Regions from separate parts of the Planococcus chinensis genome, predicted to be linked through region 3. Evidence: riboswitches for the same ligand, from Rfam matches in the RefSeq annotation. Region 3 holds a riboswitch; each other region holds the start of a gene.
What was found. A riboswitch is a leader RNA that binds a small molecule or an ion and turns the genes downstream of it on or off. The one in region 3 is predicted to bind S-adenosylmethionine.
Positions count from the first base shown of each region.

Region 1: linked by a shared signal. The riboswitch ahead of ACFSDB_RS10695 (methionine ABC transporter ATP-binding protein) and the one ahead of mtnW (2,3-diketo-5-methylthiopentyl-1-phosphate enolase) in region 3 are both predicted to bind S-adenosylmethionine.
Region 2: linked by a shared signal. The riboswitch ahead of ACFSDB_RS09630 (bifunctional homocysteine S-methyltransferase/methylenetetrahydrofolate reductase) and the one ahead of mtnW (2,3-diketo-5-methylthiopentyl-1-phosphate enolase) in region 3 are both predicted to bind S-adenosylmethionine.

Region 1 is NZ_JBHUFW010000007.1:152,099-158,152, reverse strand. It holds gene ACFSDB_RS10715 (hypothetical protein) at 155-685, opposite strand; gene ACFSDB_RS10710 (dicarboxylate/amino acid:cation symporter) at 865-2,040, opposite strand; gene ACFSDB_RS10705 (MetQ/NlpA family ABC transporter substrate-binding protein) at 2,244-3,071, opposite strand; gene ACFSDB_RS10700 (methionine ABC transporter permease) at 3,121-3,789, opposite strand; gene ACFSDB_RS10695 (methionine ABC transporter ATP-binding protein) at 3,782-4,807, opposite strand; SAM riboswitch class I at 4,886-4,990, opposite strand; gene ACFSDB_RS10690 (thioredoxin family protein) at 5,039-5,350, opposite strand; gene ACFSDB_RS10685 (toprim domain-containing protein) at 5,357-5,695, opposite strand; gene gcvH (glycine cleavage system protein GcvH) at 5,769-6,054, opposite strand, start outside.
Region 2 is NZ_JBHUFW010000005.1:417,910-423,963, reverse strand. It holds gene ACFSDB_RS09635 (DUF6544 family protein) at 649-1,494, shown strand; SAM riboswitch class I at 1,723-1,829, shown strand; gene ACFSDB_RS09630 (bifunctional homocysteine S-methyltransferase/methylenetetrahydrofolate reductase) at 1,902-3,758, shown strand; gene metH (methionine synthase) at 3,739-6,054, shown strand, end outside.
Region 3 is NZ_JBHUFW010000008.1:152,343-158,396, reverse strand. It holds gene ACFSDB_RS11725 (sugar ABC transporter substrate-binding protein) at 1-879, opposite strand, end outside; gene mtnA (S-methyl-5-thioribose-1-phosphate isomerase) at 876-1,937, opposite strand; gene mtnK (S-methyl-5-thioribose kinase) at 1,934-3,121, opposite strand; SAM riboswitch class I at 3,227-3,381, opposite strand; SAM riboswitch class I at 3,549-3,655, shown strand; gene mtnW (2,3-diketo-5-methylthiopentyl-1-phosphate enolase) at 3,800-5,014, shown strand; gene ACFSDB_RS11705 (2-hydroxy-3-keto-5-methylthiopentenyl-1-phosphate phosphatase) at 5,020-5,685, shown strand; gene ACFSDB_RS11700 (methylthioribulose 1-phosphate dehydratase) at 5,682-6,054, shown strand, end outside.

The sequences.
Region 1 (6,054 bases), on a different contig from region 3:
TCCCTCTCTTGGTTTGTAATTTTCTATTATGTTATACCCTTTGGCTTCAGAATAAAACCAAAGCTTTTATATTTTACAGAAAATAGCTCAATTGTCATGCGAATTTCCAATAAATGCAAAAGCCCGGCGGAGGACCGCCGGGCTTCGGAGTTTCTTATTGACTTACTTCGTTCTGGATGCTTGAAGGATTCAATTCCTGCACTTCCAACAAAGCGTTGAACTTGTCATCTGCTTCCTGGAATTTAGCAATTGCCGCTTCAAAAGAAGCTTCCTTCGTCAGTTCATCCGCCTTCATATCATACGATTCTTTGATCAGCGCCAATGCTTCCTCAATCTCGCCTTTTTGCTCTTCAAGCGTTTCAGGGATCTCGATGCCTTCTACGGCAGCAGCTGTTTTTTCTGCGGCTGCTTTCGCTGCATCTTTCATCTTCTGCAAATCTTCGCCTTCCGGAAGAGATGCATCCGCCTGCGCTGCTTCAAAAGCGTTCAAGTCTGCGTCGCTTGCATTGATCGTATTCGGCACTGACATATAGAAGCGCATCATTTCCTGCTTAATATCAGCAGAAGATCCTGCGGCTTCCTCCGTACCAGCTGTTTCTTCATTAGTTGTGTCTGTAGCGTTTTCTTCGCTGCATGCTCCAAGAAGCAAAGCCGCTGAAAATCCAATAACCAATAATTTCTTCATGTAAAAGCCCCCTATGTGTGTATGTTCCGAAAATTATATTAACACAGCTTTTTGGGGGCGTATATACATGGCCGAATAGTCGCAATTGGAAAAACATTCCTAATAATCCCATTCCTCATCCGGCTGCGAGAATTTCACTCCGCCTGAGAAAGACGTGTTGCTTTTACGGAACCGCCGCATTAGAGTTTCGCTGCCTGCTTTCCGTTCGTAAACCGGTCGACGATCATCGCTAACGCGCCGTCTCCCGTGACATTCGTCGCTGTCCCGAAGCTGTCTTGCGCCAAGTACAGGGCGATCATCAAAGCGACCATAGTGGAATCGAATCCGAGCATGGTCTCAAGCAAGCCAATCGCCGCCATCACTGCTCCGCCCGGGACGCCGGGTGCTGCGATCATCGTAACGCCGAGCATCAGGATAAATGGCAGGATGCTTCCGAAAGAAGCGACATCCCCCGTCAATAGCATGACGCCGACCGCACAAGAGACAATCGTGATCGTACTTCCAGATAGATGGATTGTTGCAAACAATGGAACCGCAAAATCAATGACCCGTTCGTTAGCACCCGTTTTGCGTGCTTGCCGCACAGTGACCGGGATTGTCGCTGCAGAAGACTGCGTTCCAAGAGCCGTGAAATATGCCGGCAGCATCGTTTTCAGCAATGAAAACGGGTTGCGGCCATTGAGTGTGCCGGCTGTCGTATACTGCAGCAAAAGCATGACCCAATGCAAAATGATGATCATCACGAAAACGACAGCGAAGAGCGAAAGTATCTCTGCCACCGCTCCGCCATAGGCCATGTTTCCGAAGATCCCGAAGATATGGAACGGCAAAAGTGGGATGATGACATACGTGATCGCTTTCTCGATAATTGCCTGGAATTCATCAAAAAACGAAAACATCGTTTTGCTCCCAGTGGAAGCCATACCGATTCCGAGCAGGAATGCCAGGATCAATGCAGACATGACGCCGAACACCGGCGGCATATCAAGCGCGATGAATGAGGTTGCGAGTGCATGTTCCGGATCATCAATTGCGCTCAACGAACCGCCTTGCATGAAATTCGGCAAAATCGTCGTCGCTGCAAAAAACGCCATCGTTCCAGCGATAATGGTTGACGCATACGCAAAAAACGTTGCCAGTCCCAGCAATTTCCCCGATCCTTTGCCTAATTTGGCAATGCCGGGCGCGATGAACCCGAGAATGATCAATGGCACGATGAAATTAAGAAAGTTTCCGAAAATCGTTGTGAATGTAGCAAAAATCCGTGCCAGCCACTCTGGCGCAAACGAACCGATCAACACCCCTAAAGCGATGGCGACAATGATTCTTGGCAGTAAACCAAAATTAAACTTCACTTCCATGTCCTCCCTATATGAACAGATGTATTTTATTTATTATCCAAAAGTATCACAAAGGCAAAAAAAAGTTAATAGGAACTCCAATACGCGAAATATTTTTATTATTTCAACAAAGTTAAAACTCCCCTTTCCTAGTTCCATCTTCTTTCCCACAATGCAAAAGGCCCCTGAATCGGATTCAGGGGCCTTTGTTCGTTTTATTAGTCGACCGGCACTACAGAGCCGCCCCACTCTTCAAGGATGAAGTCTTGGATTTCGTCAGATTTCAGCACTTCCACCAAGGCTTTGACGTTTTCGTTGTCTTCGTCGCCTTTGCGGACAGCAATGATGTTGACATATGGTGAATCTGAGCTTTCAAGAGCGATGGAATCTTCCATTGGGTTCAGGCCTGCATCGATGGCATAGTTCGAGTTGATCAATACGGCATCACCTTCACCTTGCTCATACATTTGGACAAGAATCGCCGCTTCGTAATCCGTTTCAAATTGCAGGTTCTTCGGATTATCTGTAATGTCGCTTACTTCAGCTGTTGTTTTTTCCACCGATTCATCCAAAGTGATCAAGCCTTGCGCTTCAAGCATAGACAAGATTCGTCCATGGTCCGCAACAGAGCTGCTCATCAAGATTGTCGCGCCTTCCGGAAGTTCTTCTAGTGACTTGTATTTTTGGGAATAAACACCGATCGGTTCAATATGGATGCCTCCGGCATTTTCAAACTCATAGCCATTCTCAGCAATCTGTGATTCTAAATAAGGGACATGCTGGAAGTAGTTGGCATCAATTTCGCCTGATTCAAGATCTTGGTTAGGGAAGATATAATCCTGATAAGTTTCGATTTCCAGTTCAATTCCCTGTTCTTCGAGGATAGGCTGGGCCTGCTCCAGAATCTCCGCATGCGGTACGTTGGACGCTCCCACTTTCAATGTGCTTGACTCTTCCCCGCCGGATCCGCCGCTGCCGGATTCTTCTGCGCCGCAGCCTGCCAATGCCAATGCTGCCAATAATGTTCCTGTTACAAGTTTCTTCATGTGTGTACGCTCCCTTTTCTATGGTGTTTTTTATTATGGAATTCTTGGATCAACGTTTATCTGATTTCACCGTCAAACGGTCTCCGACAAACTGGATGGCAAAAACGATGATCAAAATCAGGATGGTCGCTACCAGAACAACATCCTGGCGGCTGCGCTGGAAGCCATCTAGGAAAGCCAATGTGCCAAGGCCGCCTGCTCCGATGATGCCCGCCATCGCGGTATAGCCGACCAATGCAATGGCCGTCACCGTAATTCCGGAGATCAACGCCGGCTTCGACTCCGGCAGCAGCACCTTGCGGATGATCGTCCATGTGCTTGCGCCCATCGAGCGCGCTGCTTCAATGACGCCTTTGTCGATTTCTTTCAAAGCGATCAGCACCATGCGTGCATAGAAAGGTGCTGCGCCGATGATCAGTGCCGGCAATGCCGCATTCGGCCCCCGGATGGTTCCGATCATGAATTTCGTAAGCGGGATCAGCAAGATGATCAGGATGATGAACGGAATCGACCGGAAAATATTGACGAATGCGCCGGTCAGCCAATTCACGATGCTGTTTGCCCATAATTGTTTTGGTGCGGTCAAAAACAGGACGATTCCGAGCACAAGGCCGATGGCGAATGTAAAGAGCGTCGACATGGCCGTCATATACAAGGTTTCCAGCGTCGCTTCCCACATATCCTGCCAATCGACGTTCGGGAATAATGACTCAATCATTTGCCATCACCTCCGTCTGGACGCCTTCCGCATTCAAGAATGCCATGGCCTCAGCAACTTCCGGCTGAGAGCCTTTTATCTGCAAAATCAATGTTCCGTATGCTCCTCGTTGTGTATGGGCGATATTGCCCTGCACAATATTAATATCGACCGGATGCTTCCGGATCAATTTGGTCAAAATCGGCTGCTCTGTCTGATCTCCGACAAAGACCAGTTTTACCAGCACGCCTTCCGGATACAACTCGCGGAGGTGCTTGATCGTCTCTTGCGAATCTTCCGTATCCGTCACTTGCGCCACAAATCGTTTGGTGATGTTTTCCTTTGGCGCCTGGAAGACGCGGAGCACATCGCCCATCTCTACGACCCGGCCGCCTTCCATGACGGCGACGCGATGGCAGATTTTCCGGATGACATGCATTTCGTGTGTAATCAGCACAATCGTAAGCCCCAAGCGCTTGTTGATGTCCACCAGCAAGTCCAGAATCGAGTCCGTCGTCTGCGGATCGAGTGCAGACGTCGCTTCGTCGCACAGCAGCACTTCCGGCTCATTAGCAAGTGCGCGTGCAATGCCGACGCGCTGCTTCTGTCCCCCTGACAACTGGGACGGGTAAGCATTTTCCCGTCCGCCGAGGCCGACGAGTTCCACCAGTTCCTGAACGCGCGCTGCGCGCTTCTCTTTCGGAACGCCGGCGATTTCAAGCGGGAACTCGATGTTCTCCTTGACGGTGCGCGACCATAGCAAATTGAAATGCTGGAAAATCATGCTGACTTTCTGGCGCGCTTTCCGCAGCTCACCGCTGCTGATATTCGTGATGTCCTGCCCGTTGATAACAACAGAACCATTTGTCGGTTTTTCGAGCCCGTTCAGCAAACGGATCAATGTACTCTTCCCGGCGCCGCTATAGCCGATGATGCCGAAGATCTCGCCGTCGCCGATCGACAGGTCCACGCCGTCCACTGCGGTCAATGAACCTTTGCCGGTATCGAACACTTTCGATAATTGTTTTAATTCGATCATTCCTAAACACTCCCGCCTCAAAATAAAAACCCTTCTGCGCAAATTTGAGCAGAAGGGTAACTTTAAAAGTAAACCGATCTCTCATCTTCCAAAGCTATTGCTTTGTGTGATTTGGCACCATTTCATTTTCATGACGGTTGCCGGGCTTCATAGGGCACTTCCCTCCACCACTCTTAATAAGAGTTGACGATATTTAATTGATTTCAGAAATTCAATTTACCACGCTTCACTTTATACGTCAACAGATTTTAACTTTCCATATAAATAAGGCACGGATTGGAACGCGTAGATCTTTTCAGCCAGCTCGCCGTTCTTTGTCAAGAGCAGGCATGGCACGCTCTCCACTTGATAGAGTTCAGCTATTTCCTGCACAAAATTCAAGTTTGCCTTGCCCATCGGCATGTCCGGCAACAGCTCTTCGACCACATCCAGCATTTTCGAAGCAACTTGGCATGTGCCGCACATCGGCGTGTACAAATAAAACGCGGCAACCGTTTTCGTGTTCTTTTCTTTCAGCCATTCTTTATGTGTCCATTCTTCCATTTTGTTTCATCCCTCAGCTAATAACTTATTGACTTGAACGTTTGCTGAAATCAGAACATCGATCAAGTTGCGGATCGGCGTGGCCGCCACTTCCTTGAAGCTCGGGCTGATGTAAAAGTGCCGGGCTTCGGGAAATTCGCGCTTCACCAATTTCCGCAATTTCTCTCCTGATTTGTCCGCATCGACCAGGATGATGATGTCCAGGCCTTCATATGGCAGCAGCAGTTCTTCAAGCCTCGATGCACTTACTGTACCATTTGTGCAAAGAATCGTCACGGGTTCTGCAATGAGCGGCGCGATCCGCGACTTATCGCTGATCCCTTCCACCACGATTACTTTTTCCATAAGCCAACACCTCACTAGATCGGTATGAAAGAAAATCTGTATAAAAAAAGCGCCAAAAAGAGGCGCTTTGAGATTACTCGTTGATCATTTCTTTATATTGCTCAGCTGTCATCAACTCGCCTACTTCAGCTTCGCTAGGAGATTCGATTACCACCATCCACGCATTTTCGTAAGGAGATTCGTTGACAAATTCAGGGCTGTCTTCCAGCTCAGCGTTCACTTCAACCACTTTGCCGCTAATCGGCGCGTAAAGTTCCGATACGGTTTTTACAGATTCAACGCTTCCGAAAGGCTGGTCTTTTTTCAGTTCGTCCCCAACTTGCGGCAATTCAACGAAAACGATATCGCCCAATTCGGCT
Region 2 (6,054 bases), on a different contig from region 3:
GCCATCTCTTTGCCGCGGGCGAGCGCCAAGCCTCCTCAGTCGCTTACGCGACTTGCGGGGTCTCGGCTGTCTCGCTGTCCCGCAGGCAAGTACCGGCCAAACAGCATTTGGCCGGTACTTTGCGACGAAGCGCGTAGCGCTGCAACGGTTTTTCATGTCCCGAAGCTAGCGCAGCGATGCAGGGACAGGAGCAGCGTCCTTTCATGTTTCGAAGCTAGCGAAGCGATGCAGAAACAGTACGGTTTTCTCCGCCGTTTTGCTCCATATCTCAGATAGCACTACTAAAACGGATTAAGTTATCAGCTTTTAAAGAGCGAAACCAGCGCCGGCGCGTCCACGGGCTGGGCGAAAGCCATGCCCAAAGCGGCCGAAGCGAGATGAAAAGTTCATTTTTTTAATGACTTATCTAAAGAAGGTTTCTCGATAGCCTGTCTTTTTTTGGTGGGAAAAATTCATCTATTAAAGGAAAAAGAGAGGGGAATAAAATCTCCTGAAATAAGGTTCTTCTGATTAAAAGAAGCGGAATCATGCAGCTGTACAAAATTGCAGGAGAACAGGTTTGGATGTCGTATGGTATAGATACGATAATCCGTTGATGCTGCTGCCCGTCCGTGAAAGTCCGTTTCGAAAAAGGAAGGGGATGGAGAGATGAGAATCTTGTTGTCAGTGCTTGTTGTGCTCGCCTCAGCATTCTTTGTCGTAAAAGGGGCGAACCGCCAGTCGCCGGCTGAATCATTAAAAGCGGCGCCGCTCAGAAAGTTGGAGGCGCCTTTGAAGAGGGTGGAACCGGAACAATTGGCTGCACTGCCGGCCCCGGTCCGGAAGTGGATGGAGTGGAGCGGCATTTCTGGCAGGGAAGAGATTCGGAGCGTGTATGCAAAGCAAACTGGCCGGATGAAACTCAAGCCCGGCCAGGAAAAATGGATGGCGTCAGAAGCTTGGCAATACACTACTTCTGATCCTCCCGGCTTCATCTGGAAAGTGAAGATGAAGATGGGCAATGGGCTTTCTGTGACGGGTAAGGATGTGTTTCAGGAAGGCAAGGCGGAGATGCGGATCAAAATGGCCGGCTTGGTGCCGATGGCGACTACGCGCGGCAATCCGAAAGCCGACCAGTCCTCGCTGCAGCGGTATTTAATGGAGCTGAGCGGATTTCCCTCCGCCGCTTTGAGCCGGTATGTCGAATGGCACGCAATCGACGATCGGACGGCGGAAGCGACGATGGCCTACAACTGGATCAAAGGCCGCGCGACTTTCCATTTCGGGGAGGGCGGCGAACTGCTGAAAGTGACGGCGATGCGCTTCAAGGACAGTGATGAGCATGCGGAGCTTGTACCGTGCACAGCCCACATCCGGGCATACCGGACGATGGACGGAATCCGCACGCCTTCCGAACTCGGGGTCACGTGGGATTTGGCTGAAGGGCCGTTCACCTGGTACGAATTCACGATGGAGGATGTGGCTTTTAATGTGAAGAAGCCGGCCGGATTTTGATGGCAGATTTTGATTCCGAAATTGCATACGTCTTTCCGCTTCAGGGGATTTTATTAGATAAACGCCTTCTCCTACGATTTAGCTGCATTGCCAAAGACAGCGCACTGGAGTCGAATTTATGTCTTAAAGAGGAAGATAAACAGAAATTTCATTCTTTTTAGACAGATCTCCTTGACCTGGAGGCGATATGGGGTTAATATTTTAGGATATAAAAAATTGAATAATTGATTCTTATCGAGAGAAGTCGAGGGACTGGCCCTATGACGCTTCAGCAACCAGCCGTTACCGGTCAGGTGCTAAATCCAGCAGGCATTTCCATGCCTGAGAGATGAAGAAGAACGAGTATGTTATCGTAAAGCCTTCTTTTTCTATGGAAGGCTTTTTTATTTGTATAGGAGGAGAGCAGCATGAAGTTATTGGAAGCGTTGAAGACAAGGGTATTGACGGCGGACGGCGCAATGGGGACGCTTCTGTATTCGTACGGGATTGAATACTGCAACGAGGAGCTGAATATTCAGCGTCCGGAGATCATCGAGAAGATCCACCATGACTACATCCGGGCCGGAGCGGACATCATCCAGACCAACACGTACGGAGCGAACGCGCATAAGCTCGCGCGCTACGGGCTGGAGGAGCAGGTGAAAGACATCAACCGGGCAGCGATTGAAATTGCGAAGCGTGCCGCGGCGCCCGGCGGCCAGTTCGTCTTCGGGACGATCGGCGGCATCCGGGGCTTCCGGAAAAGCGATGCGACGCTAACAGAAATCATCGCGATGGTCGACCAGCAGGCGCAGCACCTCCTGTCCGGCGATCCGGACGGGCTGCTGCTCGAGACGTATTACGACTTCGAAGAGCTGGCAGCGACCGTCACCCACTTGAAAACCCTCACGGATACACCGCTCATCGCGCAAGTGTCGATGCACGAACCGGGCGTTCTGCAGAACGGCATGCTGTTGAACGACGCCTTGCAGGAACTGGAATCGCTCGGTGCGGACATTGTCGGCGTCAATTGCCGCCTTGGCCCCCATCACACGATCCAGGCGTTCGAAGGCGTCGAGCTGCTGAAAAAGGCATTCTTGTCCGCCTACCCGAACGCGAGCCTGCTCGACGTCGAAGACGGCCGCATCGTCTATGAATCGGAAGCGGATTATTTCGGCCGTGCGGCTTTGCTGCTCCGGGAAGAAGGCGTACGCTTGATCGGCGGCTGCTGCGGTACGACCCCGAAGCATATTGCGGAAACGAAGAAGCGCCTGCGGAACTTGGCGCCGGTGACGGAGAAGAAAGTGGCAGAGAGAAAGCCGATTGTTATCCGCGAAGCGGAAGCGCTGGACGTCAAGCCGCTCCACGAAAAAGCGAAGACGGAGCGGACAATCATTGTCGAGCTCGACACGCCGCGCCATCTGGACATCACCACGTTCATCGAAGGCTCGAAAGCGTTGGATGCGGCAGGCATCGACGCCTTGACGATGGCGGACAATTCCCTTGCTTCGCCGCGCATCTCGAACATGGCGATGGGCTCGATCCTGAAGCAGGAAAATATCCGGCCGCTCGCGCACATAACGTGCCGCGACCACAACCTGATCGGCCTGCAATCGCATCTCATGGGGCTTGATGCTCTTGGCATGCATGATATATTGGCAGTGACGGGAGACCCGACAAAAGTGGGTGATTTCCCGGGGGCAACGAGCGTCTATGACGTCTCGAGCATGGAACTGATCCAGTTGATCAAGAAGCTCAACGAAGGCATTTCATTTTCCGGCAAGCCGCTGCGCAAGAAAGCGAACTTCTCGGTGGCGGCGGCGTTCAACCCGAACGTCCGCGTCGTCAGCCGGGCCGTTAAGCGTCTGGAACAGAAAATCGAGAGCGGTGCGGATTATTTCATTTCCCAGCCGGTCTATACAAAAGAGAAAATCATTGAAATTTACGAGGAAACGAAGCATTTGGAGACCCCGGTCTTCCTTGGCATCATGCCGCTGACGAGCATCCGCAGTTCGGAATTCCTGCACAATGAAGTGCCGGGCATCAAATTGTCAGAAGATGCGCTCGAGCGCATGCGCGCATGCGGCGAAGACAAGGAGCGGGCGACAGCGGAAGGCATCCAGATTGCCAAGGAGTTGATCGATACCGCAGCCGGGCTCTTCAACGGCATCTATCTGATCACGCCGTTTTTGCGCTATGAAATGTGCGTGGAATTGATCGATTACATCCGACAAATAGATTTGCAGAAAGCGAGCGATAACAGCCATGTCCAAACCTCTCATTGAACAACAACTCGAAAAACGGATCCTCATCATCGACGGAGCGATGGGCACGATGATCCAGAACGCCGACCTGTCGCCGGAAGATTTCGGCGGTGAAGAATTCGACGGGTGCAACGAGTACTTGAACATCGTCCGCCCGGAAGTCATCGAAGGCGTCCACGATGCGTATTTGGAAGCGGGGGCGGATATCCTCTGCACGAATACGTTCGGCGGCACGCCAATCGTGCTCGATGAATACGACCTTGGCAGCCAGGCGCCTGAGATCAACCGGCGCGCTGTCGAAATAGCCAAAGCGAGTGCCGCGAAATTCTCCACGCCGGAATGGCCGCGCTTTGTGGCAGGCGCCATCGGACCGACGACAAAGACGCTGTCGGTGACCGGCGGGGTGACATTCGATGAAATGAAGGATAATTTCTACGTCCAGGCAAAAGCGCTCGTCGAAGGCGGAGCGGATCTGATCCTATTGGAAACGAGCCAGGATATGCTCAATGTCAAGGCGGCGACGATCGGCATCAAAGAGGCGTTCAACGAGCTCGGCAAGGAATTGCCGATCATGGTGTCCGGCACGATCGAACCGATGGGCACGACGCTCGCAGGGCAGAGCATCGAAGCGTTCTATATTTCGATTGAGCACATCAAGCCGTTGTCGGTCGGCCTGAACTGCGCGACAGGGCCGGAATTCATGACCGACCACATCCGTTCGCTGTCCGAGCTGTCGGACGGCTTTGTCAGCTGCTACCCGAATGCGGGGCTCCCGGACGAGGAAGGCCATTACCACGAAACGCCGGAATCGCTGTCGAAAAAGCTTCGCGGTTTTGCCGAAAAAGGCTGGCTCAATGTGGTCGGCGGCTGTTGCGGCACGACGCCTGCCCATATCCAGGCGGTGCGGGAAGCGATGGAGGGCTTGGCGCCAAGAAAGCCGGACGCGGACGGACATGGCCATGCCGTGTCGGGCATCGAACCGCTGCAATACGATGAAACGATGCGCCCGCTGTTTATCGGCGAACGCACGAACGTCATCGGTTCGCGCAAATTCAAGCGCCTCATTATCGACGGCCAGATCGAGGAAGCGGCGGAAATCGCCCGTGCGCAAGTGAAGAACGGTGCGCATGTTATCGATATCTGCCTCGCGAACCCGGACCGCGATGAACTCGAGGATATGACGGCGTTCATGCAGGAAGTCGTGAAGAAAGTGAAAGTGCCGCTCGTCATCGACTCCACGGATGAAGATGTCATCGAAGCGGCGCTGAAATTCTCGCAAGGGAAAGCGATCATCAACTCGATTAACCTCGAGGACGGCGAGGAGCGCTTTGATGCTGTCATGCCGCTTGTGAAGAAATACGGCGCGGCCGTTGTCGTCGGGACGATCGACGAAGCCGGCATGGCGGTGACGCGCGAGCGGAAGCTCGAAATCGCAGAGCGCTCATATGAATTATTGACCGGCAAATGGGGGCTCGAACCGGAAGACATCATTTTCGATCCGCTCGTCTTCCCGGTCGGCACGGGCGATCAGCAATATATCGGCTCGGCTGTCGAGACGATCGAAGGCATCCGCCTGATCAAGGAAAAGCTGCCGCGCAGCTTGACCATCCTTGGCATCAGCAACGTGTCGTTCGGCTTGCCGCCGGTCGGCCGTGAAGTGCTGAACGCGGTCTACTTGTACCATTGCACGCAGGCGGGGCTTGATTACGCCATCGTCAATACGGAGAAATTGGAGCGCTACGCGTCGATTCCAGAAGCGGAAATCAAGATGGCGGATGAGCTGCTGTTTACGACAACGGACCAGACGCTTGCGGACTTCACTGATTTCTACCGCGATAAGAAAAAAGAGAAAAGCGAAGACGACATTCCGAAGACGGTGCCGGAGCGCCTGGCTTATTATATTTTAGAAGGCACGAAAGAAGGGCTCATTCCGGATCTGGAAAAGGCGCTTGAGATGTACGATACGCCGCTTGACGTTATCAACGGGCCGTTGATGGAAGGGATGGCGGAAGTCGGCCGTTTGTTCAACGACAATCAGCTGATTGTCGCAGAAGTGCTGCAAAGCGCTGGCGTCATGAAAGCGGCGGTTTCATTCCTTGAAGGATTTATGGAGAAGAAAGCAGCAGACGATTCCGGCAAAGGGAAAGTGGTGCTCGCGACTGTCAAAGGCGACGTCCACGACATCGGCAAGAACCTGGTCGACATCATCCTCAGCAACAACGGCTTCAAGGTCATCGACGTCGGCATCAAGGTGACCCCGGCGACATTGATCGATGTCATCAAGAAAGAGAACCCGGACATCATCGGCTTGTCGGGG
Region 3 (6,054 bases):
GATATCCATCGGATCGACCGCTGCAGAAGCTGCCCACGGGCTGTTTTCTTTCTGGATCATCTGCAGGTCTTCATCGCTCATGTCGATGCTGTAGACTTTGATGTCTGTGCGCCCCGCCTGTTCGATGGCGCGAACCGCACCTTTGGCGAATTCATCCCACGCGGCCCATACCGCTGTGATTTCGCCTTCGTTCGGGTATTGCTTCAAGACCGCTTCCATCTGCGCCTGGGTATCAAGCGCCGTGTTCTGCGTGGCAGCACCGAACGCCGTGATTTCTTTGATGCCCGGGTTGCTTTCAAGGAATTTTTGGTACGCCACTTGGCGGCGTTCCATCGGCGCAAAGCCGGCTACCCAGATTTTTACGATGTTCGCTTCGCCGCCGTTGTCATCCGCCAATTTCTGCAAGGTCATTTCCGCCATCTGCTGGTCGCCTTGTTCAAGCGATACCACACCCGGCACCTCTACGCCGGCGTCAAACGCGACGACCGGAATGCCTTTTTCCACCGCTTTTTCGACGCCTTGGTTCAGCGCTTCTTTTGTGCCATGGTCGATCATGATGCCGTCAAACCCCTGGTTGACCGCTGCATCCAGGTTCGATGCCATTTTCGCCAGGTCGCCGTCAGACGTGAAGACAGTCACGCTGCCGCCGAATTTTTGGGCCTGCTCTTTGACGCCTTCAATGTACTGGGCCGAAAACGTCCCGAGGTTCTGCTGCATGACGAGCGCGACTTTCTTTCCGGCAAGCGGGTTGTCCGAAGCTTCCGCTTTCGTCGCGTCGGTCGTTGCTTCTTCGCTGACTTCACCTTTTGGCTGGCAGGCCGCCAAAAACGCGCTGATGATCAAAAGAAATGCTAGCAATAAAAACGATTGTCTTTTCATGAATGGGCTCCTTTTCCTGTATAAGCGCCTAGGGCGGCAGGGATATTTTTCTCATATTCCGGTTTGATGATGCCTTTTTCCGTGATGATGGCTGTGATGAGCCGGGCCGGCGCGACGTCAAAGGCCGGGTTGAACACTTTTGTTCCGAGCGGCGCCACCGGCTCTCCCGCAAAATGGGTGATTTCTTCCGGTTTCCGTTCTTCAATCGGAATTTCTGCACCGGAACCGATCGACACGTCGAATGTCGAAGACGGGGCGGCTACATAAAACGGGATGTTATAGGCATTTGCGAGGATCGCCAAGTTCAGTGTGCCGATTTTATTGGCCGTGTCGCCGTTCGCCGCAATGCGGTCCGCACCGACGATGATCGCCTCGACTTCTTTCGCCTCGATGGTGTGGGCTGCCATGCTGTCGGTGATCAACGTGACGTTGACGCCCGATTGCTGCAGCTCCCAGACAGTCAGCCGGGATCCTTGGAAGACCGGCCGCGTCTCGCAGGCGTAGACTTCAAATTCCCGGCCGATTTCCGCTCCGAGATGGAACGGCGCCAACGCCGTGCCGTATTTGGCCGTCGCGATGGAACCGGCGTTGCAGATGGTCATGACGCGTTTTTTGCCCTCGAGCAGCTCGAGTCCGTATGCGCCGATCTGGCGGCAGGAAGCTTCGTCTTCCTCGTGGATCCGGACCGCTTCTTCTGCCAGCAATTGTTTTGCCGCATCCACCGATCCGGCGTTCCGGACCACCGATGCGAGCCGCTGGAGCGCCCAGACGAGGTTGACTGCCGTTGGGCGCGAACTTCCAAGGTATTCGGCGTCTTTTTGGACGAGGTGGAAAAACGTCTCCAAGTCTTCCGTTTCGTGGCGGACGGCGGAAAGCGCCAGCCCGTAGGCAGCGGCGATGCCGATTGCCGGAGCGCCGCGCACTTTCAATGTGAAAATGGCGTCAAAGACATCTTCGAGCGTCTCGAGTGTGACATATTCAATTTCATGCGGCAGTTTCTGCTGATCGAGAATGACCAGTTGGCCTTCGGACCAGGAAATCGACAACGGGATGCTCATCGCGCTTCCCCCTCTGCCAAACGGACAACTGCCCCTATATCTTTGATGGTGCGGCGGTTGAGGATCAAGGTTTCACCGAGCTCCAGCGCCTGTTTTTTCAATTCGATGCGCCGTGCTTCCTCTTCAATGCCGTCGAGGTCCTTGACGTGCGCCAAGCCGATGGTGCGGCGAATCAATTCGCAGCCGGCAAAGCCGAGCGCATCGCTGAACACTTTTTCAAGGATCGCTTCGCGGTAGCCGGGTGTATTTTTGAACGCCTCCACGCCTTCTGCTTCCCATAAAGCGCTGAAAGTCCCTTCAAACGTTTCCCATGTCTTTGCGATATGGTCTGTGATCACTTTGCGCCCTTCGCCGGTGCGCGTGATCCCTTGAGCGATCAGATTTGCAAGGAACAGGCCTACGTCAAAACCGATCGGCCCGTAAAACGCGAATTCCGGATCGATGACTTTCGTCTCTTCCGCACTGGCGAAGATGCTGCCCGTATGGAGGTCGCCATGCAGCAATGCTTCCGCTTCCGTCAAAAAGCTGTACTTCAATTTGGCGGCCTCCAGCTGAAGCGGCGCGTTGTTCCAGATCGCCTCCACTGCCAGGCGCAGCTGAGGCTCAAAATCGTTCGTCTCGCGGTCAAAGAACGGATCAGTGAAAATCAGGTCTTCCGTGATTTTGCAGAGCTCCGGATTTGAAAATTCCGCAGCAAGCCGCTTTTTCTCAAACGGATGGAGCGCAAAATCCGATGTATGGAATAGCGTGCGCGCCAGGTATTCCCCGATATCCGATGAAAGCTTCGGATAGCTTTCGCCTGCAATGAGGCCTTCGCGGGCAATCTTCAGATGCGACAGGTCTTCCATGACCGTCACCGCCAAATCCGTATCAGTGGCATACACTTCCGGCACAAGGCCTGGAGCGAATTCGCCGTGCTTCAGGAGCGCTGCGGCTTCCGTTTCTGCACGCTTCAATGTCAGCGGCCAGCTTTCGCCGACGACTTTCGCATACGGCAACGCCTGCTTGATGATGACGCCTTTGCCGCTGGCCGAATCGGTGATCCGGAACACGTAATTCAAGTTGCCGTCGCCGATTTCACGGCTCGAAAGTTCTGCCCCTTCCGGGAACGGATAGACGCTTTTCGCCAGGGCGATTGCGGTTTCTTCGGTTAATGCTGCATATTGGTTTGTTGCTATTGTCATAGGTCATCTACCTTTCAGCTGTTGTGGTTGGGTTTGAGAAGCTGTTTTTGGGCAATAAAAAAGCCCCTTTCCAAAGAAAGAGGCGTAGAATAAGAGATTCCGCACCTCTTATCTTTCAGAAACCGCGGTTTCTGATGGAATTAGCACCGTGCCTTGCGGGATGTTCATCCCGGCGCAAAAGCGCCCCTTCTCACGAAGGTATTACGGTCGGTTGCTGGGCGTCATAGGGCCAATATCCCTCTGCCTGCTCTTGATAAGAGTGTTTGTTGTAAAACTGTATGCTGTTTGAAATGAATCCTATCATGGTTCAGAATTGAGTGTCAATAATTTTTTTTGCAAAAAAATTTTCACGGATAACGATTGACAGATAGTTTTCGGCATGGAATAATCAAAATTAATTTACTCTTTCAAAAACCAATTGAATACTTTCTTATTCAGAGCAGGTGGAGGGACAAGCCCTATGATACCCGGCAACCGGTCCAGTGGACACGGTGCTAATTCTTGCAGCGCGATTTCGCAGCTGAGAAATAAGAAGTTGTTAACGCCCTTAACCTCTTCTTGTTTGAAGAGGTTTTTTTATTTTGTATCTTGAAGAAATCGCTTCATGCGGACGCTTTCCGCTCATTCTTCTTCAGAATCATGATACCTAATCTTTACTAAAAATGGAGTGTGCATATAGTGAGCATATTGACGGCAACGTACCAGCTTTACGGCAAACCCGGTTCATTTGAAAAAAAGGCGGAAGGCATCGCCCTCGGCCTGACAATTGGCTCGTGGACGGACCTGCCTTTGCTGGAACAGGAACAATTAAAGCACCATAAAGGCCAAGTCGTATCGGTGGAGGAATTCGGGGATGCTCCGCATCCGCTGAAGCCCGACACCATAAAAGCCGAAGTGAAGATCGCTTATCCGAGCGCCAACTTCTCAGCGGACCTGCCGGCGATCCTGACGACAGTATTCGGCAAATTGTCGCTCGACGGCGAAGTGAAGCTCCTGGACCTCGATTTCAGCGAAGAGCTGCTGAGCCATTTTCCGGGTCCGCGCTTTGGCATCGACGGTCTCCGCAGCAAGCTGGGCGTCATGGACCGGCCGCTCGTCATGAGCATATTCAAAGGTGTCATCGGCCGCGACCTGGATTTCATGGCCGCACAGCTCCGCGAACAGGCGCTTGGCGGCGTGGATTTGGTGAAAGACGACGAAATCCTCTTCGACAATCCGCTGACGCCGTTCGATCAGCGCATCACCACCGGCAAGAGCGCGCTCGAAGCCGTCTTTGAAGAAACCGGCCACCGCACGCTTTACGCGGTGAACTTATCGGGCCGCACTTCTGGCTTGCGTGACAAAGCGAAAAAAGCGCGCGAACTCGGCGCGGACGCCCTTTTGTTCAATGTCCATGCGTACGGACTTGATGTGCTGCAGGAACTGGCGGAAGATGAAGAAATCAGCTTGCCGCTCATGGCGCATCCGGCATTCAGTGGCGCTTTTACGTCTTCCCCGTTCTACGGGCTGTCGACGGCGCTTGCGCTCGGGAAGCTGACGCGCATCGCCGGAGCCGACTTCTCGCTGTTCCCTTCCCCTTACGGAAGTGTTGCACTTGAAAAAGCACAGGCACTGACACTCGGCCATGCCTTGGTGGAGGAAAGCCCGCTGAAACGCAGCTTCCCGGTTCCATCAGCCGGCATCCATCCCGGCCTCGTGCCGCTGTTGATCAACGATTTCGGCATCGACAGCATCATCAATGCCGGAGGCGGCGTACATGGCCATCCCGACGGCGCGGCTGGCGGCGGCAAGGCATTCCGCCAAGCGGTCGACGCCGTACTCAGTGGAAAAACGCTGGCTGAAGCTTCTGAACAGCATCAAGAATTGAAAACAGCACTGGACATATGGGGGTAACGGCAATGGACAAACCGGTCATCTTTTGCGATTTTGATGGCACGATCACCAACAACGACAACATCATCGCTATCATGAAACATTTCGATCCGCCGGGATGGAGTCCAATTAAGGACGACATTCTGGCACAGAATATATCAATCCGCGAAGGCGTGGCGAAAATGTTTTCGCTTCTGCCTTCGGCCAAGAAAGACGAAGTCGTCGACTACGTGCTTGAACAGGCGGAAATCCGCGAAGGCTTTGCTGAATTTGTGGCTTATGCCAAGGAACAGGACATTCCGCTCTACATCGTCAGCGGCGGCATCGACTTTTTCGTCCATCCGCTGCTCGAACCGTTTGGCCCGTTTGCCGGCGTTTATTGCAACGAAGCGGATTTTTCCGGCGACACGATACGGATTTCTTTCCCGCATGGATGCGACGGCGAATGCACGAGCCAAGGCTGCGGATGCTGCAAGCCATCGATCATCCGGAACCTGTTGGAAAACGGCGCGGACAGCATCGTCATCGGCGATTCCATTACCGACCTCGAAGCGGCGAAAAGGGCAGACCTTGTCATTGCACGCGACTTCCTTATCGAGAAATGCGAAGAGCTGGGCCTTCCGTATGAACCGTTCGAGAACTTCCGCGACGTCATGTCGATCATCGATGCACGGCTGGGGGTGAAATCATGACGGCCCTTCAGGCAAGATGGCAGGAACTTGCAGACATCAAAGACGAACTCGCATTGCGCGACTGGTTCATGGGAACGAGCGGCAACTTGGCGATCAAGGTCCAGGACGCGCCGCTCGAATTCCTGGTGACCGCGAGCGGCAAAGACAAACGCAAACGGACCTCGGAAGATTTCCTGCTGGTAGATGCATCCGGCAAAGCGGTGGACGACACGCCTTTAAAGCCTTCGGCGGAAACACTGCTGCATTGCGAGGTCTATTCCAAGACCAACGCCGGCTGCAGCCTGCACATCCATACCGTCGCCAATAACGTCATTTCAGAAATCTACGGCGATCAGGGCAAGATCGATTTCAAAGGCCTCGAGCTCATCA